Regions from separate parts of the Allobosea sp. OAE506 genome, predicted to be linked through region 4. Evidence: predicted binding sites of a transcription regulator. Region 4 holds the regulator's gene; each other region holds the start of a gene.
What was found. The regulator PhoB, encoded in region 4, activates phosphate uptake and scavenging genes when phosphate is short. The targets are predictions, from matches to a motif close to TGTCATNNANCTGTCAT.
Positions count from the first base shown of each region.

Region 1: the regulator PhoB is predicted to act here: its motif matches at 1,750-1,766, upstream of phnD (phosphate/phosphite/phosphonate ABC transporter substrate-binding protein).
Region 2: the regulator PhoB is predicted to act here: its motif matches at 2,256-2,272, upstream of phnC (phosphonate ABC transporter ATP-binding protein).
Region 3: the regulator PhoB is predicted to act here: its motif matches at 1,710-1,726, upstream of ABIE41_RS03395 (esterase-like activity of phytase family protein).

Region 1 is NZ_JBEPOB010000001.1:4,237,164-4,241,287, reverse strand. Features, by position in the region: gene phnC (phosphonate ABC transporter ATP-binding protein) at 1-466, opposite strand, end outside; gene phnD (phosphate/phosphite/phosphonate ABC transporter substrate-binding protein) at 501-1,544, opposite strand; gene ABIE41_RS20615 (ABC transporter substrate-binding protein) at 1,850-3,166, shown strand; partial or broken gene ABIE41_RS20610 (ABC transporter permease) at 3,384-4,124, shown strand, end outside.
Region 2 is NZ_JBEPOB010000001.1:1,576,376-1,580,499, reverse strand. Features, by position in the region: gene ABIE41_RS07735 (efflux RND transporter permease subunit) at 1-375, opposite strand, end outside; gene ABIE41_RS07730 (efflux RND transporter periplasmic adaptor subunit) at 380-1,486, opposite strand; gene ABIE41_RS07725 (TetR/AcrR family transcriptional regulator) at 1,553-2,230, shown strand; gene phnC (phosphonate ABC transporter ATP-binding protein) at 2,372-3,190, shown strand; gene phnD (phosphonate ABC transporter substrate-binding protein) at 3,252-4,124, shown strand, end outside.
Region 3 is NZ_JBEPOB010000001.1:704,484-708,607, reverse strand. Features, by position in the region: gene ABIE41_RS03400 (hypothetical protein) at 1-118, opposite strand, end outside; gene ABIE41_RS03395 (esterase-like activity of phytase family protein) at 288-1,646, opposite strand; gene ABIE41_RS03390 (SDR family NAD(P)-dependent oxidoreductase) at 1,840-2,697, shown strand; gene ABIE41_RS03385 (2-hydroxyacid dehydrogenase) at 2,691-3,635, opposite strand; gene deoA (thymidine phosphorylase) at 3,632-4,124, opposite strand, start outside.
Region 4 is NZ_JBEPOB010000001.1:1,841,803-1,845,926, reverse strand. Features, by position in the region: gene ABIE41_RS08920 (tetratricopeptide repeat protein) at 1-23, shown strand, start outside; gene ABIE41_RS08915 (TIGR03862 family flavoprotein) at 99-1,352, opposite strand; gene phoB (phosphate regulon transcriptional regulator PhoB) at 1,518-2,216, opposite strand; gene phoU (phosphate signaling complex protein PhoU) at 2,375-3,094, opposite strand; gene pstB (phosphate ABC transporter ATP-binding protein PstB) at 3,139-3,939, opposite strand; gene pstA (phosphate ABC transporter permease PstA) at 3,986-4,124, opposite strand, start outside.

The sequences.
Region 1 (4,124 bases), 2.4 Mb from region 4:
CGGCGCGCCGGGTGGCGAATTCGCCCAGCCCGACCGAATCGAGCAGCGAGAAGGCCCGCGCGATGTCGGCCTCCGGGAAGCGCCGCGTCCAGGCGCGCCAGACCGGCACATAGCCGAGCCGGCCGCAGAGTACGTTTTCGATCACCGTCAGCCGCTCGACGAGGTTGTACTCCTGGAAGACCATGCCGAGACGGCGCCGCGCCTGGCGCAGGGCCTCGCCCTGAAGCTTCGCGAGATCCGTGCCGCCGAGCATGATCGAGCCGGAGGTCGGGTCGACCAGCCGATTGATGCAGCGGATCAGGGTCGACTTGCCGGTTCCGGACGGCCCGATGATGGCAACGATGCCGGGCTCGGACACGGTCAGCGAGATGTCGCGCAGAACCGGCTGGCCGGCCCGGTATTCCTTGACGAGATTGCGGATGACGAGCGCCCGGCCTTGGCCGGGCGCCGCGGGCAGGGCGCTCATGATGGGAACCTCGTCGGAGGGCGGCGTCGCGGGATCACGGCGCCTTGGCCGGGGCGGCGTTCTTCTTCGCCAGGGCCTCGGCCTCGCGCTTCGCCTCCGTGTCATAGGCCGACTTGTTGTAGGGCGTGCCCGATTTCTCGGCGACATCCCGCACGACCGCCCAGTCCTTCTGGTAGGTGATCGGCAGGAAGCGGTCGTCGCCGTTGAACTCCTTGGTCATTTCCGGCGTGAAGCGGAAGGAGAAGAAGCAGTCGGTCAGCTTCTTGGCGAGTTCGGGCTTGAGGTCGTGGGCATAGGCGAAGGACGAGGTCGGGAAGATCGCGCTGCGGTAGATCTCGCGCACATCCTCCTTCTTGATCGTGCCGCGCACGATCATGCGCTCATAGACGTCGCCCGCGACCGCACCCATGTCGTAGTCGCCCGAGACGACGCCGAGGATCGACTTGTCGTGCCCGCCCGACATCAGCGGCTTGTAGTCGGTTTCGGCCGTCAGCCCATGCTCGGGAAAGAGCACGCGCGGCGCGAGATTGCCGGAATTGGACGAGGGCGAGGTGTGGGCGACCTTCTTGCCCTTGAGGTCCGACAGCTTCTGATAGGGGCTCGAGGCCTTGACCACGGCGACGAGGTTGTAGCCGCGCACCTCGCTGCCGACGCCCTTCGCCGCGAAGGGCACGGCGCCGGCGAGGTTCACAGCAAAGCCGGTCGGCCCGGTCGAGAAGCCCGCGAAATGCAGCCGGCCCGAGCGCATGGCCTCGATCTCGGCGGAGTTGGACTGGACCGGATAATAGACGATGCGCTTGCCGGTGCAGGTCGCGAGATGGTCGGTGAACGGCTTGAAGATGTTCGCATAGACGGCCGGATCCTCGACCGGCGTATAGGCCCAGACCAGCGCCGAGGGATCTTTCCACTTCTTCGGATCGGTCGGCGCATCGGCGACGAGGTCGCGATCCGCATCGCAATACATCGTGTCGAGCTGGCCCCGGTTGGGGCAGGCATCCTGAGCCGCAGCCTGGCTGCTCAAGCCGCCCATGCTCAGGACCAGCAGCGACGCCGTCGCCGCGAATTGCGTCAGTTTCAGGCTCATCGAACGTTTCTCCCGCGCTGCCGGTTCGCCCGGCTTGCTGCAGGTATGTGACACAAAACTGTCATGTTCAACCCGCGAGCGAGGCCCGCTCGTGGAGGTTCTGTCCGCCGCTTGGCGTCGTTCCGGCCCCCGGAGTGCCCACGGCTGTCCCGCGTGGCGCCAAGCTCCCTTGGGGCAGGGTGACAAGCCGAGGGTGGATATGACAGTTTCATGACGCGCTTGGCGGCGAGCCGCCGAGCGACGCATGTCCGGCCTCGATGCCGGACGCGGTCAATCAAATCCGGGAGGTTACGGTTGCGATGAAGACACTGGTTCTGGCGCTGGCTTTCGGCCTCGCATCATCGGTCGCTCTGGCGCAGGCCCCTGCGGGCAAGGTCACCGTGGTCACGTCGTTCTCGAAGGACGTCACGGACCCGATCAAGAAGGCGTTCGAGAAAGCGACGCCCGGCGTGACGCTCGAGGTCCAGAACCGCAACACCAATGCGGGCGTGAAGTACCTCGAGGAAACGAAGGCGAACAACCAGGTCGATCTATTCTGGGCCTCGGCGCCGGACGCTTTCGAGGTGCTCAAGGGCAAGCAACTGCTCAGCGCCTACAAGCCCAAGGCGACCGGTATCCCCGAGAAGATCGGCTCCTATCCGATCAACGATCCCGCCGGATTCTATGCGGGCTTCGCGGCTTCCGGTTACGGCATCATGTGGAACGAGCGCTATGCCCGCGCCAACAAGCTGCCCGAGCCGAAGGAGTGGCAGGACCTCGCCAAGCCCGTCTTCTTCGACCATGTCGCCATCGCCGCGCCCTCGCGCTCCGGCACGACGCATCTGACCATCGAGACGATTCTGCAAGGAGAGGGCTGGGACAAGGGCTGGCGCACCATCAAGGAGATGGCCGGTAATTTCCGGGCGATCAACGAACGCTCCTTCGGCGTGCCCGAGCAGGTCAATTCCGGCCAGGTCGGCGTTGGCATCGTCATCGATTTCTTCGCCTTCTCGGCGCAGGCCTCCGGCTTCCCGGTCAAGTTCGTCTATCCGAGCGTGACCACGGTCGTGCCGGCGAATGTCGGCATCGTCACCAACGGACCCAACAAGGCGGCCGCCGAGGCCTTCGTCGAATTCCTGCTCTCGCCGGCCGGGCAGGAGGTTCTGCTCGAGCCCGGCATCCGCCGCCTGCCGGTCAACCCGGCCGTCTATGCCAAGGCCGGCGCCGACTACCCCAATCCCTTCACCGACCCGCGCTTCCAGAAGATGATCGGCTTCGATGTCGACAAGTCTGAGGCCCGCACGGCGGTCGTCGACACGCTGTTCGACCAGCTGATCTCGTTCCAGCTCGATGCACTCAAGGGCGTCACCAAGACGCTGCACGAGGTGGAGGCGGCACTGGCGAAGAAGCCGAGCCCGCAAGCGAAGGCCCTGCTCGACGAAGCCCGCACCCTCATCGCCGCCATGCCGGTCGGCGAGGCGCAGGCCTCAAGCGCCGAACTGCGCGGCGCCTTCACCGGCGGCAAGGAGAAGGGCGCGCGCCAGGCCGAGGTGGAGGCGCAATGGGCGAGCTTTGCCCGCGACAGCTATGCGAAGGCGAAGGCCAAGGCGGAAGAGGCGCTCAAGGCGGCGAAGTAGGGCCGTCACTGTCATTCTGGGGTCGGTGCTTGCGCCGACCCGAGACCTACAATTCGGATTGGACCCCAACCTCAGCCCTCATCCTGAGGAGCGATCGCAGATCGCGTCTCGAAGGATGCTCCAGGAGGCTCCTGTGACATCTGGAGCATCCTTCGAGACGCCGCGTTCCGCGGCTCCTCAGGATGAGGGCTGGAGTGGACGAGCAGCCAGAAACCGCATGACCGCCATCCCCACCGCCACTCTTCCCCGCGCCCGCCGCCTCTCCGCCTCGCCGGGCCAGATCGCGCTGGCGCTGGCGATCGCGGCGTTCCTGCTGCTGTTTCTGGGGCTGCCGGTCGGGACCGTGCTCTACGTCGCCTTCACCGAGAAGGGCACGTCCAACTTCACGCTGGTGAACTTCTACGATTTCGTCCGCACCGAGCTGTTCATGCGTTCGCTGTGGAACTCTTTCTACGTCTCCGCCATGTCGGTGGTCTGGGCCTCGGTCTTCGCCCTGCCGCTGGCCTATCTGACGACCCGCTTCGTCTTCCGCGGCGCGATGCTGGTGCAGACCCTCGGCTTCCTGCCGCTGATCATGCCGCCCTTCGTCGGCGCGGTGGCGATGCAGCTCTTCTTCGGCCGCAACGGCTCGATCAACCTGCTGCTGGACGACTGGTTCGGGTTCAAGATCGGCTTCATGGAGGGGCTGAACGGCGTCATCTTCGTCCAGTCCGTCCACTACTTCCCCTTCATCCTGATCAATCTCTCGGCGGCGCTGCGCAATATCGACCGGGCAATGGAGGAGGCGGCGCAGAATCTCGGCTCCTCGGGCTTTCGCCTGTTCCGCCGCATCGTCTTTCCGCTCGCCCTGCCGGGCTATCTCGCCGGCGCCTCGCTCGTCTTCGTCAAGGTCTTCGACGATCTGGCCACGCCGCTGCTGCTGAACGTCAAGGACATGCTGGCGCCGCAGGCCTATCTG
Region 2 (4,124 bases), 270 kb from region 4:
CTCGTCGATCTCGGAGGGCATGCGGCCGCGCACGCGGCTGACACGGTCGCGCACATCGGACGCCGCGACGTCGGGATCGACGTCGGGCCGGAAGCGCACCGAGATGTTGCTCTGCTCCTGGCGGCTGGTCGAGGAAATGATCTCGATGCCCTCGATGCCCGCGATCGAGTTTTCCAGGATCTGCGTGACCTGCGTCTCGATGATCTCGGCGCTGGCGCCGGTATAGACCGTGCGCACCGAAACGACCGGCTCGTCGATGTTCGGATATTCGCGCACCGTGAGGCGCGTATAGGACACCGCGCCGATCAGCAGCACGAGCAGGCTCAGGACGGTCGAGAAGACCGGCCGGCGGACGAAGAGGGCGAACAGGCTCATCGGCTCAGGGGCTCACGGTGGCGGGCAGCGCGCTCGTCTGCACCGGCGGCTGGCTGTTCTTGACCGAAACCGTGGAGCCGTCGCGCAGGCGCATCTGGCCCGAGCTGACGACCATCATCTGCGGGGTCAGCCCCTTCACGACCTCGACCTTGCCAGGCAGCCGCTTGCCGAGCTCCACGGCGATGCGCTTGGCCTTGCCGTTGTCGACGACGAAGACGACCTTGCCGAGCCCGTCCGGCACGACCGCGGATTCGGGGATGAGCATCGCGTTCTCGCGCCGGTCGACCACGATGGTCACGCGGGCGAATAGCCCGGGCTTGAGCACCAGATCGGCATTGGGAACGGTGGCCCGAAGCCGGATCGCTCGGCCGTTCACGTCCACCACCGGATCGACCGCGAAGATCTTGCCCTGGAAGTCCGCATTCGGAACCGCATCGACCCGGAGGCTGATCGTCTGGCCGACCCTCACCTGCGAGAGGAAGATTTCCGGCACCCGGAAATCGACCTTGATCGGATCGATATTCGTCAGCGTGATCAGCTGTTTGCCGACCGCGACATAGTCTCCGACGCTGACCGAACGCAGCCCGACCACGCCATTGAAGGGCGCGACCAGCGTCGACTGTGCGAGCTTGGCCTGGGAGAGCTGGAGCCGCGCCTCGGCCGAGGCGAGCTTGGCGGTGGCCTCGTCGAAGGCGACCTGCGTGCCGACGCCGCGCTGGTTCAGCGAACGGTTGCGCTCGAAGGTGTCGCGCGCCAGCCCGAGATCGGCCTGCTGCTGCTTGAGCTCGGCGTCGAGGATCGCGGTGTCGAGCCTGACCAGCACCTGCCCCTTTTCGACGCGTTCGCCCTCCTTGAAGCCGAGCGCGATGACGCGGCCCGCGATTTCGGGCGCGATGACGACGGATTCGTCGGCGGCGAGCGTGCCGAGCGCCTCGACCTCCTCGTTGACCGTGCCACGCTCGATCTTGGCGACCTCGACGGGAACCGCGCCGCGCCCCTGCGGCGCCGCGGCGACCGGAGCGGGCGCCTTCGACTTCTCGTAATAGCGGTAGCCATAATAGCCACCGCCGGCCAAGCCGAGGATCAGGAGCAGATAGACGAACCGCTTCATAGAACTGGACGCTCCGGTATGACGCGCTTATTTTAGACTGGACGGTCCAGTTTGATAAGGGCCCCGATGGGCAGAACCATGACAGATGCTGCCGCACCGGAAGTTTCTGCCGACGGCGCGACAGATGCAAGACGCCTGCCGTCACGATTGCGGGCGGACAAGCATCGCGCCATCATCCGCGCGGCCTCCGCCATGTTCCTAGCCGAAGGCTACGAGCGGGTGACGCTCGACCAGATCGCCCAGAGGGCCGGCGTCTCCAAGCAGACCATCTACAGCCACTTCGCCGACAAGGAGGCGCTGTTCCGCGCGATCTGCACGCAACTTGCTGAAAAGCTGACGATTCCGCTGCGCCGGCCGATCGAGGAGGTGGACCTGCGCAGCGCCCTCGTCAGGCTCGGGGAGGACGCCCTGGCGATGATGCTGAACCCGCATTCCCTCGATCTCCACCGCCTCGTCATGAGTGCCGCCGCGCGCTTTCCCGAACTCGGCCAGGCCGCCTACGAGGCAGGCGCCCTGCGGATCATCGACGACCTTTCGACGCTTCTGCTGCAGCGTTCACATGTCGGTGATGGCCTTGCCCGCCCGCTCGACGAGGCACGCGCGCGCATCCTCGCCGAACAGTTCGTCGGCATGCTGCGCGGTTTCCATCAGCATCGCGCACTGATGAATGTCGAGCAGGCCCCGCCCGAGCACCGCGCGGCCTATGTGCGCGACTGCGTCGCGCTGCTGCTCCGCGGCGCCTGAGGCGGCCGACAGCGGGCTGCCCGACCGTCACCCGCCTGTCATCTGCGCCGGCTAGCTGTCGCAGATCGGAAAGCATGGCCCCGACGGCAGGATCTGCCGCGGGCGAAAGCCATGCCAGCACCGGGACGCGAGAACGGCACCATGCTGCGCATCGAAGGTCTGACCAAGCGCTTCGGCGGCAAGGCCGCGGTGGACAACGTCACTCTTGCCATCCCGCGTGGGGAGATGGTCGGCATCATCGGCCGCTCCGGCGCCGGCAAGTCGACGCTGCTGCGCATGCTGAACCGTCTCGCCGATCCCAGCGAGGGCCGCATCCTCTCCGGCGAGCGTGATGTCACCGCGCTGAAGGGCGCCGCGCTGCGCCGCTGGCGCCGTGACACGGCGATGATCTTCCAGCAGTTCAACCTCGTCGGCCGCCTCGACGTGCTCACCAATGTCCTGCTCGGCCGGCTAGACCATCGCGCCGCGGCGCTGACGCTGGTCAAGAGCTTCTCGCGCGAGGACAAGATCCGCGCCATCGCCGCGCTCGAGCGCCTCGACATGGGCCACCTCCTCGCCCAGCGCGCCGAGACGCTGTCGGGCGGGCAGCAGCAGCGCGTCGCCATCGCCCGCGCGCTGGTGCAGGAGCCGCAGATCATCCTCGCCGATGAGCCGATCGCCTCGCTCGACCCGCGCAACACGCAGGTCGTCATGGACGCGCTGTTCCGCATCAACCGCGAGGACGGCATCACCGTCGTCTCGAACCTGCACCACCTCGATATCGCGTCGAAATACTGCGACCGGCTGATCGGCATGGCCGCCGGCAAGGTCGTCTTCGACGGCCCGCCCCATCAGCTGACCAGCGAGATCGCGGCGAAGCTCTACGGCATCGAGGCCAAGGATGCCGGCGCCGAGGCGCTGCACCAGCTCGACGTCATCGCCAGCGAAGAAGCCGAGCGCGCCAAGCAGAACGTCGCCTGAGCCGCCCGAGCCCGCCGACCGAACCACATTTCCAAGACCCGACTGCAACAGGAGCAAAACCATGCTGACCCGCCGTCACACCCTGACGCTCGCCGCTGCCGGCCTCGCCGCCTCGCTGGCCGCCCCCGCCTTCGCCCAGGACTGGAAGGCGAAGTACCCCGAGATCGTTTTCGGCATCATCCCGGCCGAGAACGCGTCGGGCGTCGTCGAGCGCTACACCCCCTTCGTGAACTACCTCGCCAAGGAAATCGGCACCAAGGTCACCCTGCGCATCGCCAACGACTACGCCGCGATCATCGAGGGCCAGCGCGCCGGCAACATCCATATCGGCATGTACGGCCCCTCCGCCTTCGCCCGCGCGCTGATGACGGGCGCGAAGATCGACGCCTTCGCGATCGAGACCAACCTCGACGGCACCAAGGGCTACTACTCGGTCTTCTATGTGAAGAAGGACTCGCCCTACCAGAAGATCGAGGATCTGAAGGGCAAGAACCTCGGCCTCGTCGATCCGAACTCGACCTCGGGCAACAACGTCCCGCGCTTTGCGCTCGACGGCATGAAGATCGAGCCCGAGTCCTATTTCGGCAAGGTCGTCTACACCGGCAGCCATGAGAACGCGGTCATCGCGCTCAACCAGGGCACCGTCGACGTCGCCGCCAACTGGTGGAACGACGAGCAGGAATCCAACCTCCTGCGCATGGCCCGCAAGAACATGGTCAAGGCCGAGGATTTCCGGATCATCTACAAGTCCGAGCAGATCGTGAACTCGCCGATGGCCTATCTCACCGAGCTGCCCACCGAGCTGAAGACCAAGATCCGCGAGGCGGTCCTCAACCTCAACACCCGCGACAAGGCGGCTTTCGACAAGATCTACGAGGGCAAGCAGGGCCCGCTCGTCGCGGTCGACAACAAGGCCTATGACCCGATCATCGAG
Region 3 (4,124 bases), 1.1 Mb from region 4:
ATTCCGGCGAATAGGCCGGTGCCGAGGACAGCGTCAGCTGCGGTGTGGCCTGGCAGGCGCCGAGCAGCGCGGTGGCGAACAGGGCGGCGGAGAGGCGGAAGCGGGGACGGGTCGGCACGGGTTCGGTCGCTCGCGAAGGATTTCGCCTTAATGTCTAGCCGAGGAAGGGCGCCGGGCAAGGCCCAAAATCTGCACCTTTCCCCGTCCAAAGCGCCAAACGCCGCCCCATGACGGGCGGCGTGACAGACTGGGCTGATCCCTGGCGCGATCTCCGCGCCGGATCGTCCTCACTTCGCGTCGAGGAGCTCCTTCACCGAGAGCAGGACGAGCTCGTTGTCGTCGGCCTTCTTCGGGTCGCGCGAGGAGGAGAAGGGCAGGTTGTTATCGTTGCCGACGACGATGATGCCGTTGGCGCGGTCGACCACATCGACGTTCTCGATGGTGAAGAAGGGGAAAGGCAGCACGCCGTCGATGGCGCCCTGCTTGGCCTTCCTGTCGGGATCGGCGATCTTCATCAGATCGATGAAGCCGACCTTGCGCACGGCCTTGCCGACATTGGCGTCGGTCATCTCGATCTTCACGATCCGCTTGAACTTGGCGAGGTCGTGGAAGCAGTCCGGGCCGCGCTGTCCGGTGGCGCAGGCCTTGTCGCCGGTGCCCTCGCCGTTATCCCTTTCGATGATGAGCGCTGTCGTGCTGTCGATCATGTTGAAGTCGCCGATCGCGAGGCCCTTCTGCTCCAGCGGGAAGAACCAGGAGCGGCCGGTCCACTTCTCGGCGGCGACGTCGAATTCGAGGATGCGCAGCACTTCCTTGCCGTCGATCTCCTCATTGCCCTTGGTCTCAGGCGACCAGAGCGGGCCTTCGAGCAGCGGATACAGGAAGCGCCCGTCAGGGGACTGCGCCATGCCCTCATAGCCCTTCGAGCGGCGGACATTGAACTCGACCGGCAGGTTGGGCGCCGCCGGCGTGGTCACAGCGAAATGGTCGGGCGAGCGGGCGGGCTTGCCGTCGACCATCGTCTCGAACACGGCCTCGACCTTGCCGCTGGCGTCGACGCGGATCAGATAGGGGCCGAACTCCTCGCCGATCCAGAACTTGCCGCCGATCGGCTGGATCGATTCAGGGTCGAAATCCGCGCCGGTGAGGTAACGCTTCTCGGTGCCCTCATTGGCGATGCGGAACGGCACCTTCTTGTCGGGGTCGTGCAGGAAGGTCGTGGCGAGACGCTCGATCTGGCCGGTGGCGAAATCGGCCTTGAGCCGGTGGAAGAACAGCATCGCGTCGGGCGAATTCGCCTTGGACCCGAAGCCGTTGTCGGTGAGGACCAGGAACTCGCCATTGCCGAGCGAGCGGATGCCCGAGAAGCCCTGCACCGGCTGGCCCTGGAACGGCGTCGAGAGCCCGGTCGGGCGCCCGCCCGAGGTGCCCATGACGGTGCCCACCGCCTCGACCCGCTTGCCGGGTGTCACGAACTTGCCGGAGACCCTGAGGTCCGCCGGTGCGTCGGCGGGAGGAGCGACCATGGTGTTGGCCGGCAGCAAAGCATGGCCGACCAGCCTGGCCGGAAACTCCTTCGGTGCGTCCTGCGCACCGGCGAGGATGGTCGAGGAGAGCAGCAGGGCCGCGATCAGGGAAAGGCGCATGGAACGCTCCGGGAGAGGGAAGGGCGGGACCCGCTCCGATTGGCGCCGACGGATTTCAGCGCGACGACGAATGCGTGACGACGCCGTGACGGTGGCCGCGAGCCGCCATGATCGTGCCCGCATCGGCTGACAGAACCCCCGCTCGGCGCGGCGGCCTGCGGGTTGTCCGCGTGTCAGCAAGGGATGGTCAGACATGACGACGGCGATGGATGTTCTCGGCCCCGGCCATTTGGCAGTCGTCACGGGCGCCGCCTCCGGCATCGGCCTCGCGGCCGCGCGTGCCTTCGTCCGCCGCGGCATGAACGTTGTCCTGGCCGATCGCGACGAGACCGCGCTTGCCCTATCGCTGGCGGAATTTGCGGGCTCGGAGGCGCAGGTGCTCGCCCGGCCGCTCGACGTCGCCGACCGCGCCGCGCTGGAGACGCTGCGGGACGAGGTCATGGGCCGTTTCGGGGCCGTCCATGTGCTGATGAACAATGCCGGCATCCAGCCCGGCAGCGCCCTGTTCTCGCCGGCCGCGGACTGGCAGCGCATCCTTGCCGTCAATCTCTGGGGCATCATTCACGGCACCCAGGTCTTCGTGCCGGCCATGCTGGAAAGCGGCCAGCCCGGCATCGTCGTCAACACCGGCTCCAAGCAGGGCATCACCACCCCGCCGGGAGACCCCGCCTACAATGTCTCGAAGGCAGCCGTGAAAGCCTTCACCGAGGCTCTGCAGCATGATCTGCGCGGTCGCGCCGGGTGCCGGATCAGCGCCCATCTGCTGATCCCCGGCTTCGTCTTCACGCGGCTGACGGCGAGGGGCCGGCTCGACCAGCCCGAGGGCGCCTGGACGCCGGACGAAACCGTCGCCTTCATGCTGGAGCGGCTGGAGGAGGGCGACTTCTACATCCTCTGCCCGGACAACGAGACGCCGCGCGCGCTCGACGAGAAGCGCATGGCCTGGGCCATGGGCGACATCATCGAGAACCGCCCGCCGCTGTCGCGCTGGCACCCCGACCATGCCGAGGCGTTCAAGACCTTCCTCAAGAAGGCGCCCGCGGCTCAGTAGCCCCGGGCGGGATCGACGACGTGCTCCAGCGGCTCGCCGGCCTCGAGCCGGCGGATCTGCGCGGAGATCAGCGTCGCCACCGCTTCCGGCTCCGACATCGCCGCATTGTGGGGCGTCACGGTGACGGCCGGATGCGACCAGAGCGGCGACTCCGCCGGCAGCGGCTCGGTCTCGAAGACGTCGAGCGTCGCGCCCTTCAGCGTGCCGGCCTCCAGCGCGGCCAGAATGTCGGCCTCGACCTGAAGTCCGCCGCGGCCGGCATTGATCAGGAACGGACCGCCCAGGCGCCCGCCCTGGGCCAGCCCGGCGAGCAGCTTGGCATCGATCAGGCCGCGCGTGTCAGGCGTCAGCGGCAGCAGGCTGACGAGGATGTCGGTACGCGCCAGGAAATCGACCATGCCGTCGCTGCCGGCGAAGGTCGCGAGGCCCTCGACCGTTTTCGGAGAGCGGCTCCAGCCAGCGACGTCGAAACCCATCACCTGGAGCTTGCGGGCGGCGTCCTGCCCGAGTTCGCCGAGCCCCATGATGCCGACGCGCACCGAGCGCGCGGCCGGCTGGTGGCGATCGTCGTCCCAGACCGTCTCGCGCTGCTGCCGGTCATAGCGCGGCTGCTGGCGCAGATAGCGCAGGCAGTGCAGCACGATGTATTCACTCATCCGCGTCGTCAGGTCGGGATCGACGACGCGCGCGATCGGCACCTCCGGCAGGCGCGTATCCGCGAAGAGATGGTCGACGCCGGCCCCGAGCGAGAACACCGCGGCGAGGTTCGGCAGGCCCGACAGGCTGCCCTCGGGATGTTTCCAGCTCGCGACGTAATGCACCGAGCGCCGGTCAAAGGGTTCGCCCAGGATCACCACGGGCATGTCAGGCAAAAGCGCCGCGAAGCGTGCCCGCCAATCCTCGACATGCCATCCCGTCATCGCCAGCAGCAGGCTCATGCGTTCGTACTCTCCGTGATCCGTTCGGCGATCAGCGCCCCTCGTTGCGGGTCACCGTCTCCCAGTCGATAGGCCTCGCGCAAGCGCTTCTCGGCCATGGCATGGCCGGCCTCGTCACGTGCATGAACGATGCCGAGCGGCCGGTCGGGGCCGACCGCCTCGCCGAGGCCTGCGAGATCGACGATGCCGACGGCATGGTCGATAGCGTCCTGCGGCCGGGTCCGCCCGCCGCCGAGCGCCACCACCGCCAGCCCGACGCCGCGCGTGTCGATCGCCTGGACGATGCCGCGAGCCGCCGGAAAGACGGGCCGCACGATCGGCGCCCGGGCGAGATAGCGCTCCGGCTTCTCCAGCAGGTCGGCTGGCCCACCCAGCGCCGCGACCATGCGGGCGAAGCGCTCGGCGGCCGCACCGCTGGCGAAGGCCGCCTCGATCTTCGCTGTCGCGTCGTCGATGTCGGTGGCGAGCCGCCCGAGCAGCAGCATCTCG
Region 4 (4,124 bases):
TCGCGAAGGCAGAGGGGCGGTAGACCTCCGTCATTCTCGGGCGGAGCGAAGCTCAGATCCGAGAATCGCAGGACGAGCGAAGTGCGGGCGCCTCAACCTCATGAGATGCTCGGGTCAAGCCCGAGCATGACGCGCTGCTCTCGTTGCCCCAGCCACCCCACCATCCCGGCCGCCGCGGCGACGCCGGTGGCGAAGCAGCCCTGCAACAGATAGCCGCCGGTGGGGGCTTCCCAGTCCAGCATCTCGCCGGCGACGAAGACGCCCGGCAGGCGGCGCAGCATGAAGCCGTCGTCGATCTCGTCGGCGGCGATGCCGCCGGCGCTGGAAATCGCCCGGTCGATCGGCATCGTCCCCGTCAGGCGCACAGGCGCGGATTTGATCGCCGCCGCCAGCGCGGCCGGCGTTTCGTCGAGTTTGCCGCCGACGCTGTCGCGCAACACGGCCACCGCCGCCGGCGAAAGCCCCGCCGCCTTGCGCAGATGGTTGCTCAGCGTCTCACCAGGCCGGCGCTTGCCGAGCTTGTCGGTCAGCCGGGCGAGGTCGAGATGGGGCCGCAGATCAATCTCCAGCACCGCCGAACCATCGCGCGCGATCGCCTCTCGCAGCGGTCCCGACAGCGCGTAGATCGCGCCGCCCTCCAGGCCGTTCGCGTCGATCATCGCCTCGCCCGCAATCTCTTTGCCGGCAAAGCGCAGCGTGATCCGCTTCAAAGGCGCGCCGGCGAAGCGCTCGCGAAGGGTATCGGACCAGGCCACCGCGAAGCCGCCATTGGCCGGCCGCAGGGGCGAAACGGCAACGCCCCTCCCCGCCAGCAGCGGAACCCAACCGCCATCGGACCCCAGCCGCGGCCAGCTCGCTCCGCCGAGCGCCAGCAGCGTCGCATCCGGCGTGAGCGTCGCCTCGCCGGCCGCCGTCACGAAGGTCAGCGCTCCCTGCGCGTTCCAGCCGGTCCAGCGCCGGCCGGCTTCGAGCCGCACGCCGAGCCCGTCGAGCCGGCGCAGCCAGGCGCGCAGCAGCGGCGAGGCCTTCATCGCCTTCGGGAAGACGCGCCCGCTCGTGCCAATGAAGCTCTCCGCGCCCAGCGCGTCGGCCCAGCCGCGCAGCGCCTGCGGCGGGAAGGTGTTGACCGCGGGTTCGAGCCAGTCCCGCGCCGCACCGTAATGCGGCAGGAAGGTCTCCAGCGGCTCGGAATGGGTGATGTTGAGCCCGCCGCGCCCGGCGAGCAGGAACTTCCGCGCCGGCGACGGCATCCGCTCATGGATCGTGACACGATGGCCGGCCTGCGCCAGCCGCTCGGCGGCGGTCAGCCCGGCGGGGCCGGCGCCGATGATGGCGATGTCTTTGCTGTGCATCGGGCCGGCTTGCGCCGTCGGGCGTCGCGGGTCAAGCGATCAGGCGCATGCCGGCGTAACCTCGTCATTCTCGGGCTTGGCCCGAGAATCTCCAGCCGGACGGGCATGGGAGCCTCAGCGTCACGAGATGCTCGGGTCTTCGCCCGAGCATGACGCCTCCCGCCCTCAGACCCGCGCGAAGGTCTCGTCGAAGGCGTAGCCCGCGCCGCGGACGGTGCGCAGCGGGTCCTTGGCGTCGCCCGGCGTGATCGCCTTGCGCAGGCGCCCGACATGCACGTCGACGGTGCGCTCGTCGATATAGACGTCGCGGCCCCAGACCGCGTCGAGCAGCTGCGCGCGGGAATAGACCCGGCCCGGCGCCTGCATCAGGAATTCCAGCAGGCGGAACTCGGTCGGCCCCAGATGCAGCTCCTCGCCGGAGCGGCGCACGCGACGCGTCGTGCGGTCGAGTTCGAGATCACCGGCGACCAGCAGCCCCGCGACATGGCCGGGCTTGGCCCGGCGCAGCAGCGCCTGGATGCGCGCGATCAGCTCCGGCAGCGAGAACGGCTTGACGACATAGTCGTCGGCGCCGGTGGCGAGCCCGCGCACCCGCTCGGTCTCCTCGCCGCGGGCGGTGAGCATGATGATCGGCACCCGCTCGGTGTCGCGCCGCGCCCGCAGCCGCCGGCACAGCTCGATGCCCGAAAGACCCGGCAGCATCCAGTCGAGCAGCACGAGATCGGGCGTGTTGTCGCGCAGGTGCAGTTCCGCGTCGTCGCCGCGCGCGACGCTGTCGACCACGAAGCCCTCGGCCTCGAGATTGTAGCGCAGCAGCAGGGTGAGCGGTTCCTCGTCCTCGACGATCAGGATGCGGGCGGCCATGGCGCGATTCCGTTCTTGGCGTTTGTTCCGGAACGCATCGTCATGCTCGCCCTCCTGGCGGGCATCCACGTCTTGAACGCGGGTTGGGTCCGGCGAAGACGTGGATGGTCGGGTCAGGCCCGACCATGACGGCGAAGGCTCCGGCGCAGTCGGTATTGTCAGCTACCCGTCACGGCCTCGACCGTGATGTCGGTGGTCTCGAGCTTGGGACGGTTGATGTCGAGCGACTCGCCGGTGACGAGATAGTGGATCGTCTCGGCGATGTTGGTGGTGTGGTCGCCGATGCGCTCGACGTTCTTGGCGCAGAACAGGAGATGCGTGCAGAAGGTGATGTTGCGCGGATCTTCCATCATGTAGGTCAGCAGCTCGCGGAAGAGCGAGGTGTAGAGCGCGTCGATTTCGCCGTCGCGATGCCAGACCTCGAGCGCCTTCTGCTCGTTGCTGGTGGCATAGGCGTCGAGCACGTCCTTGAGCTGCGCCTGCACCAGCCGGCTCATATGCTCCAGCCCGACCACGGCGCGGTGCGGCGGCGAGAACTGGCCGGAGATCGCCACCGCGCGCTTGGCGATGTTCTTGGCGAGGTCGCCGACGCGCTCGATGTCGGAGGCGATGCGGATCGCCGAGATCAGCTCGCGCAGATCGTTGGCCAGCGGCTGGCGCCGGGCGATCGTCAGCACGGCGCGCTCCTCGACGTCGCGCTGGAGGTTGTCGAGCCGCTGGTCGGCCGAGATCACCTTCTGGGCGAGCGTCGTGTCGCGGCGCACCAGGGCGACGGTGGAATCGCCGAGCATGCGCTCGGACATGCCGCCCATCTCGGCGAGGCTGCGGCGGATACCCTCGAGTTCGGCGTCATAGGAGCGGACGATATGGTCGGTCATCGCGGCGTGGTCCTTCGGATTGCTGGGGCTGAAGCGGCGGACGATCAGCCGAAGCGGCCGGTGACGTAATCCTGCGTCTGCTTCTTGCTCGGGTTCATGAAGATCGTGCTGGTCGCGGCGAACTCGATCACCTCGCCCAGATACATGAAGGCGGTGTACTGCGAGATGCGCGCCGCCTGCTGCATGTTGTGGGTGACGATGACGATGGTGAAGTCGGCCTTCAGCTGCTCCAGCAGGTCCTCGATCTTGCCGGTCGAGATCGGGTCGAGCGCCGAGGTCGGCTCGTCGAACAGGATGACCTCCGGCTTCTGCGCGATGGTGCGCGCGATGCAGAGGCGCTGCTGCTGGCCGCCGGACAGGCCCATGCCCGAGGTCTTGAGCTTGTCCTTGACCTCGTCCCACAGGGCGGCGCGGCGCAGCGCGCCCTCGACGCGGTCGTCGAGCTCGGACTTCGGCGGCTTCTCGTAGAGGCGGATGCCGAAGGCGACGTTGTCGTAGATCGACATCGGGAAGGGCGTCGGCTTCTGAAAGACCATGCCGATGCGCGAGCGCAACTCGTTCACGTCGACATCGTTGGAGATAACGTTGCGCCCGTCCAGCATCACCTCGCCGGTCGCCTTCTGATCGGGATAGAGCGAGTAGATCCGGTTGAAGATGCGCAGCAGCGTGGACTTGCCGCAGCCCGAGGGGCCGATCAGCGCCGTGACATGCCGGTCGCGGAAGTCGAGATTGATGTTCTTCAGCGCCTTGTGCTCGCCGTAGTAGAAATCGAGGTTCTTCACCGCGATCCGGACGGGCGCGTCGGCATCGAGCGTCTGCGGGCTGAGTTCGAGGGTCGAAAGCATCGAAGGTTTCCTTCGGATCTGACGCGACGGGTTGGAGACGCGGCCGTTACTTGGCGCCGCGCACGATGCGGCGGGCGACGAGCGAGAGCAGCAGGATCGACATGGTGATGATCAGCGAACCGGCCCAGGCGAGCTGCTGCCAGTTCTCGTAAGGCGCCGAGGCGAACTGGTAGATCGTCACCGGC